DNA from 2 places in the Streptococcus nidrosiense genome. Region 1 is predicted to be linked to the other one. Evidence: predicted binding sites of a transcription regulator. Region 1 holds the regulator's gene; the other holds the start of a gene.

Region 1 (4,195 bases):
CGTTAACGGTGCTGCAGAGTTATTAGATGCAACAAATATTAAGGAAATCTTGGTTACAGATTCTGTTTTGACAGAAAGTAGAAAACCTAAAAACGTGCAATACATCACTGCTAGCGAATTGATTGGTGATGCTATGGTTCGTATTCACGAAAGAAAACCAGTTAGTCCACTATTTAAATAGAAATTAGGTGAGTTTTTGATTTATTTGGATAATGCTGCAACGACTCCGATGTCTTCAGTAGCTATCTCAGCAATGACTCAAGTCATGCAAGAAACTTATGGTAACCCTTCTAGTATTCATGGCCATGGGCGTCAAGCAGGTAAACTATTACGAGAAGCTCGTCAAGAACTAGCAAGTTTACTAGGAACAAAGCCACAACATATCTTCTTTACCACTGGTGGTACTGAAAGCAATAATACTGCTATCATCGGCTACTGCCTTCGCCATCAAAATCGTGGGAAGCACATTATCACTACTGCGATTGAGCACCATGCTGTTCTAGAACCCATCAAATACTTGGTTGAAAATTTCGGTTTTGAAGTGACTATTTTACAGCCTGAACATCAAGAAATCACTGCAGACCAAATCAAAAATGCACTGCGTGAAGATACCATTCTTGTTTCTACTATGTTTGCCAACAATGAAACTGGTACACTGTTACCTATTGCTGAAATTGGTGAGGTTCTAAAAAATCATCCAGCCGTCTATCATGTCGATGCAGTTCAGGCAGTCGGTAAATTAGAAATACTTCCCGAAGAATTGGGAATTGATTTTCTCAGTGCTTCTGCACACAAATTTTATGGTCCAAAAGGAGTTGGTTTTCTCTATGCTGCATCTACAGATTTTGATTCCTACCTTCATGGTGGTGATCAAGAGCAGAAAAAAAGAGCAGGAACAGAAAATCTTCCTGCCATTGTAGGAATGGTAGCAGCTCTAAAGGATGATCTTGAAAACCAAGCACAAAACTTTGAAAATGTTCAACAACTAAAAGACACCTTCTTAAAGGAAATGGCTGAGACAGACTATTACCTCAATCAAGGAAAAGACCAGCTACCTTATGTCCTTAATATTGGATTTCCAGGTCAACGAAATGATCTACTACTCCTTTGTCTGGATCTTGAAGGGATTTCTATTTCAACTGGTTCTGCTTGTACTGCAGGCGTCGTTCAGGTTAGTCATGTTCTTCAGGCTTTCTACGGAGAGGACTCTCCTCGCTTACACGAATCCGTTCGCGTCAGCATTTCACCTCAAAATACAGAGCAAGAAATAATCACTCTCGCACAAACTCTAAAAGAAATCATTGGAGGTTAACTCAATGGCATTCGAAAAAACCATTAGTCTTAAAAATTGCCGTTATGATTACACACTTAGCCCAACCGTCAAAAAGTTCACTCTAAAAGATAACACTTTTTTTGAAACTAAGGTTGGTAACTATGAACTAACACGTCTTCTTGAAAAAGTTCCAAATAGTGGGGAAGGTTTCCAACTTAAGATTATCATCAACAAAGACTTAACAGGTGCAAAAATCAACATCACTGATAAATTTGGTCTACGTTTAGTCGATATCTTTAAGTCAGAAGAAACTCATATCCACCAAGAGAAATTTTACTTCTTGATGGATAGTCTTGTTGAACGTGATGTCTTTACTAAAAGCGAAAGATAGAAGGCAATTATGTTTCGATTAACTTACAAAGACACCTATCAAGTCGATCGCGTTTTAGAATACGAAGATTATGAAGCACTCATGCTATCACTTTCAGGTTGTGTGACTCTTCCAGATACTACTGTCATTACTTCTCTGACCTATAATGGAAAAGAAATCTATCAGGGGCTTCTGGGAAATCTCTATCGTTTTCTATCTCACTATGATTTTACGAAGATAAGCTAAGATTTTTCTTAGTTTTTTCTTGTTTTTGTTGATTTTTTCACAATCTTTCTATAAAATAGTATTTAGAAAGGTTGTGATTTTGTGAAAGAAAAACAGTCTGCTATTCCAAAAGCAACAGCAAAGAGACTTTCTCTTTATTATCGTATCTTTAAAAGATTTCATGCAGAAAAAATTGAAAGAGCCAACTCAAAACAAATTGCCGAGGCCATTGGTATTGACTCTGCTACTGTTAGACGAGATTTTTCCTACTTTGGTGAACTTGGTCGTCGTGGATTTGGCTACGATGTCAAAAAACTAATGACGTTTTTTGCTGATCTTCTAAATGATAATTCTATTACAAATGTTATGTTGGTGGGTATTGGTAATATGGGGCACGCTCTCCTTCACTACCGTTTCCACGAACGAAACAAAATGAAAATCATTATGGCTTTTGATTTGGATGATCATCCTGAAGTTGGGACAAAAACTCCTGATGGAATCCCAATTTATGGAATTTCCCAAATCAAGGATAAAATAAAGAATGCAGATGTTAAAACTGCAATCTTAACAGTTCCGAGTGTCAAATCACAAGAAGTAGCTAATCTCCTTGTCGAAGCAGGTATTAAAGGAATTTTAAGCTTTTCACCCGTTCATCTCCAACTACCAAAAGATGTGGTAGCTCAGTATGTAGATTTAACTAGTGAATTGCAAACTCTCCTCTATTTCATGAGAAAAGAGGATTAGAAAGCGAAAGCATTTATGAAAAAACCAGTTATTGGGATTACAGGAAACGAAAAAGCTCATCCTGATGATGAGCTTATGATGAGCTATGCTGCGAAAGGCTTTGTTGAAGGAGTCAAGGAAGCTGGGGGAATTCCCATTATCCTACCCATTGGTGATCAAGAAATGGCTAGTTACTACATTGGCTTGATTGATAAACTCATTTTAACTGGTGGACAAAATGTCGATCCAAAGTTCTATGGTGAACCTAAAACGATCGATAGCGATGACTACTACCTTCAAAGAGATATTTTTGAGCTAGCTCTTATAAAAGAAGCCATTAAACAGAAGAAACCCATTTTTTCTGTTTGTCGAGGCACCCAGCTCTTTAATGTGGCTATGGGAGGAACTCTTTATCAAGATATTGAAGACCATTGGCAGGATACTTCAGCCGAGTATACAACTCAACGTTTAGTCACCGAGCCTGATACTATTCTTCGAGAAATCTATGGAGAAATCTCCCATATCAACTCTTTCCACCATCAGAGTATTAAGGACCTAGCTCCAAATCTCAAGGTTGTAGCTCATGATCCTAAAGATGGAATTATCGAGGCTGTTACAACAACGGATGGTTTCCCTTACCTCGGTGTTCAATGGCATCCAGAATTTCTCTTTGAAAATCGCCCCAAAGATAAAACACTTTTCGACTATGTCGTCAATGAATTGTAAAACCTGTATCACATACAGGTTTTTTATACCAGTTCCGTCTTCTCACGGTAACTAAAATAATCGGAGTGTGAGACAATTAGATGGTCTAATAAGACCAAACCCATTAATTCGCAGGCTTCTTTAACAAGCTTCGTAACATGGTCATCATTTCTACTCGGCATGACAGCACCAGATGGATGATTATGAACCAGAATCACAGATGTTGCCATATGCTTCAAAGCATAGTGGAGAATTTCCCTTGGTTCCGCAATACTTCTAGTAGCTGAGCCGATAAAAATGGTTTGCTGATGAATGATTTGATTTTGAGTATTAAGATAGAGCGCTACCAGGTGCTCTTGTTTTTTATCTCCCAGTTCAGCTTGCATCTTTTTAGCCAGTCTTTGACTACTGAGGATACTCTCTGCCTCCATGGTTTCTTGTTTGTGAATACGACTTCCTAGCTCTATCATAGCTTGCAACTCAATAGCTTTCACTCTACCGATACCTGATAAACTCTGTAGTTCTTGCAGAGTCATTTTTTTCAAATCAGTTAAGCAATTTAATTGATTCAATACTTTTTGTGCAATTTCAAAAACAGTAGATTGACGAGTCCCTGTTCGTAACAAAATGGCTAGTAACTCCTGATTACTCAAACTCTCTACTCCTTCTGTTACCAAGCGTTCCCTTGGTAAGAGCGAATCTTCTTGAAAAGAAATACTATACATAAAAATCCTCCTCACTTAATTATTCGTGAGAAGGATTTATAATTCGATAAAAACTAGTTATTTTTAGATTTTTTCAAGAGCTAGTCGCAAATCTTCAATCAAATCATCAACATTTTCAAGACCGATTGAAAGACGAATTTGATTTTTAGTTACTCCTGCTGCTTCTAGATCTGA
Region 2 (4,195 bases), 760 kb from region 1:
GTCGCTTTTCATTATAGATCTTATGGGACTTTTTTTCTACACCAAAATAAGCTCCATAATATCCATAGGGGATTTACCCACTACAAATATTATAGAGCCTTATTATAAATAGGAAGATTTTTTGGATTCACAAAAATAGTTTAAAAGACTACGCTATTTAGACCATTTTTGAGAATGAATATTGGACTATACCGATTGTGCCGAACACGGTATTGAACTATGTATAAAAAATTGTGATTATTAAATTCCAAGGCTATAAAATTAAAGCAAAAGTTTAAAATTTATTTGGTCAACCACTGGTCAATTTCCTCAATTTCAATACTAATTAGCGTGTGATAATATCTTGATTTAATCGTTTCTTGGTTATTTATTTTAACTTATTTTAACGCTAGTTTGTTGGCCGCCGGTATAGTATTAAAGACAAGGTTTTTAGACCTTGTCTTTTTTGTTGAATAATTTATTAAAATTTCACTAAAAAAGGTCTATACCATTTACAAATCGTTTTGAAAGGTTTATAATGTAATTGACATAATAAATAGTAGATTATTTCTTAAGGGGGTTATCATTATGCCTAAATATATTAAAGCTGATCAATTTTTCTATCCACATGGTATTCGTCGTGGAGGTTATTTGGAACTTATTGATGGCAAGTTTGGTAAGCATGTTGAAGAGATTTCTGGGGATGCTGAAATTTTAGATTATTCTGGTTATAGCATCGCACCTGGTCTCGTTGATACACACATTCACGGTTTTGGTGGTGTGGATGTCATGGATAATAATATTGAAGGAACTCTTCATACGATGAGTGAAGGTCTTCTTAGCACAGGTGTTACTAGTTTCCTACCAACTACACTAACTTCATCATACGAACAATTGCTGGCTGTTACTGAAAACATTGGTGCACGCTATCAAGAAGCATCTGGTGCTAAGATTCGTGGTATCTATTTTGAAGGGCCATATTTTACTGAGGAATTTAAAGGAGCTCAAAACCCTGCTTACATGAAAGATCCTCGTATGGATGAGTTCCGTGCTTGGCAGAAGGCTGCTAATGGTCTTCTTAATAAAATTGCTCTTGCACCTGAACGTGATGGTGTTGAGGACTTTGTACGTACTATTACTGGTGAAGGTGTAACTGTTGCTCTTGGTCACTCTAATGCTACATTTGATGAAGCTAAAAAAGCTGTTGATGCCGGGGCTAGTGTTTGGGTTCATGCCTATAATGGAATGCGTGGCTTAACACACCGCGAACTCGGTATGGTTGGTGCGATGTATGAGTTACCACACACTTATGCAGAATTGATTTGTGATGGTCATCACGTGGATCCTAAGGCCTGCGAAATTCTTCTTAAACAAAAGGGAACTGAAAATATTGCCCTTATCACTGATTGTATGACAGCCGGTGGTTTGCAAGATGGCGATTATATGTTAGGTGAATTTCCAGTTGTAGTTGCAAATGGGACTGCTCGCCTTAAATCTACAGGTAACTTGGCAGGTTCCATTCTCAAACTTAAAGATGGTTTGAAAAATGTCGTTGAGTGGGGAATTGCAAATCCTCATGAAGCAGTCATGATGGCTAGTCTGAACCCAGCTAAATCAGTTCATATCGATGACGTCTGTGGACAAATTCGTGAAGGCTATGATGCTGACTTTATCGTGCTAGATAAAGATTTGGAATTAGTAGCAACTTATCTAGACGGTGAAAAACGTTATCAAGCATAATTTCTAAAGAAGAAACTAGTTTAGTTTCTTCTTTTTTTAAAATAAATTTGTTATTTCTTTCACAAATCACTTGATTTTTTCAATGAAAAGGCTTACAATTATGATATAAATAATACAAATAAAAAAGTGGAGGATTGCTTATGAAAGCTTATACTTACGTTAAACCAAGCCTTGCGTCATTTGTTGATGTAGACAAACCAGTTATTCGCAAGCCAACAGATGCTATTGTGCGTATCGTTAAGACTACTATTTGTGGTACAGACCTTCATATTATTAAAGGCGATGTTCCTGCTTGTAAGAGTGGAACTATCCTAGGACATGAAGGAATTGGTATTGTAGAAGAAGTCGGAGCAGGAGTTTCAAACTTCAAAAAGGGTGATAAGGTTTTGATTTCTTGCGTTTGTGCATGTGGCAAGTGTTACTATTGTAAAAAAGGAATCTATGCCCACTGTGAAGACGAAGGTGGATGGATTTTTGGACATTTGATCGACGGTATGCAAGCAGAATATCTTCGTGTGCCTCATGCTGATAATACTCTTTATCATACTCCAGCTGACTTGTCTGATGAAGCTTTGGTTATGTTATCTGATATCTTGCCAACTGGCTATGAAATTGGTGTCTTAAAAGGGAAAGTTGAGCCTGGTTGTAGTGTAGCTATCGTTGGTTCAGGGCCAGTCGGATTGGCAGCTCTTTTGACGGCACAATTCTATTCTCCAGCTAAATTGATTATGGTGGACCTAGACGATAATCGCTTGGATACTGCAGTTTCTTTCGGTGCTACTCATAAGATTAATTCTTCAGACCCTGAAAAAGCAATTCAAGAAATTTATGATTTGACAGATGGTCGAGGTGTAGATGTCGCTATTGAGGCGGTAGGAATTCCTGCAACGTTTGATCTCTGTCAAAAGATTATCGGTGTAGACGGAACAGTAGCCAACTGTGGTGTGCATGGTAAACCAGTTCAGTTTGATTTGGACACTCTTTGGATTCGGAACATTAACGTAACTACTGGATTGGTTTCTACCAATACAACTCCTCAGCTTTTGAAGGCCTTAGAAAGTCATAAAATTGAACCTGAAAAATTGGTAACTCATTATTTCAAACTTAGTGAAATAGAAAAGGCCTATGAAGTATTTAGTAAGGCCGCCGATCATCATGCGATTAAAGTGATTATTGAAAACGATATTTCAGAAGGTTAATCTTGTTTTAAATCCAGTTATTCGTTTTTGAATAGCTGGATTTTTTGAAAATGTTATATAATTCGTGAAAATGAGCAAAATTCTTTCATTGTTCTTAAAATTTCGCTATAATATACGGTACAAAGGAAGTTAAACTATGTATCGAGTTATAAAAATGTACGGAGATTTTGAACCGTGGTGGTTTATAGAAGGCTGGGAAGACGACGTCATTGCGAGCAAAACATTTGATAACTATTATGACGCCTTGAAATATTATAAGTCTTGTTGGTTTGAGTTAGAAAAGGAAATTCCCCTTTACAAAAGTAGAGGAGACTTGATGACTATTTTTTGGGATCCAGAAGATAAACGCTGGTGTGAAGAATGCGATGAATTTCTTCAGCAATATCATTCCTTGGCTTTGTTGGAGGATGGTCAAGTCATTCCTGATGAAAAATTTAGACCTGGTTACGAAAAGCAGACTGGTTTAGAAATCCACCGTACTTGTCGCATCAAAAAAGAAGAAACAACTTTTTAATGAAGTTGTTTCTTCTTTTTTTATATTTTCTTCGAATAATAAGAATGAGGAGGAAGATATGGTACAAACACTTGCACAAGAATTGATTACACTGGCCAAAAAACAAGGAGCTCAGGACATCTATTTTGTTCCTAAAGAAAAGATTTATGAGCTACATATGCGAGTTGGAGATGAGAGACATTTGATTAACACCTATGACTTTGAAAAGTTGGGGGCTGTCATTAGTCATTTTAAGTTTATTGCGGGGATGAACGTTGGAGAAAAACGCCGTAGTCAGCTTGGTTCCTGTGATTATCAGCATGGAGATAAGGTTTCTTCATTACGCTTATCGACGGTGGGAGATTATCGTGGTCATGAGAGTCTAGTAATCCGGCTTTTGCATGATCAAGAACAAGAGTTGCGCTTCTGGTTTCAGGACCTTATAGAACTGGAAAAGGGCTTTAGGCAACGCGGGCTTTATCTTTTTGCAGGCCCCGTAGGAAGCGGCAAAACTACTTTGATGCATGAATTAGCCAAGTCATTGTTTAAGGGACAACAGGTCATGTCCATTGAAGATCCGGTTGAGATTAAGCAAGAAGCAATGCTACAATTACAGCTCAATGAAGCTATCGGACTGAGCTATGAAAACTTGATAAAACTTTCCCTACGACATCGTCCAGATCTTTTAATCATTGGAGAAATCAGGGATAGTGAAACAGCCCGTGCTGTTGTACGAGCTAGTCTGACAGGTGCCACGGTATTCTCGACAATCCATGCCAAGAGT

Evidence for each region. The regulator Rex, encoded in region 1, represses fermentation and respiration genes when NADH is low (regulators of the CRP and FNR family bind a similar motif). The targets are predictions, from matches to a motif close to TTGTGAANTANTTCACAA.
Region 2: the regulator Rex is predicted to act here: its motif matches at 1,767-1,784, upstream of AAFQ93_RS00730 (zinc-dependent alcohol dehydrogenase family protein).

The regions. Positions count from the first base shown of each region.
Region 1 is NZ_CP152419.1:1,416,713-1,420,907, forward strand. It holds gene AAFQ93_RS06700 (ribose-phosphate diphosphokinase) at 1-181, shown strand, start outside; gene AAFQ93_RS06705 (cysteine desulfurase family protein) at 197-1,312, shown strand; gene AAFQ93_RS06710 (DUF1831 domain-containing protein) at 1,317-1,664, shown strand; gene AAFQ93_RS06715 (DUF4649 family protein) at 1,674-1,889, shown strand; gene AAFQ93_RS06720 (redox-sensing transcriptional repressor Rex) at 1,971-2,612, shown strand; gene AAFQ93_RS06725 (gamma-glutamyl-gamma-aminobutyrate hydrolase family protein) at 2,628-3,317, shown strand; gene radC (DNA repair protein RadC) at 3,341-4,021, opposite strand; gene AAFQ93_RS06735 (O-acetylhomoserine aminocarboxypropyltransferase/cysteine synthase family protein) at 4,085-4,195, opposite strand, start outside.
Region 2 is NZ_CP152419.1:161,870-166,064, reverse strand. It holds gene nagA (N-acetylglucosamine-6-phosphate deacetylase) at 568-1,719, shown strand; gene AAFQ93_RS00730 (zinc-dependent alcohol dehydrogenase family protein) at 1,860-2,918, shown strand; gene AAFQ93_RS00725 (DUF1033 family protein) at 3,055-3,432, shown strand; gene comGA (competence type IV pilus ATPase ComGA) at 3,491-4,195, shown strand, end outside.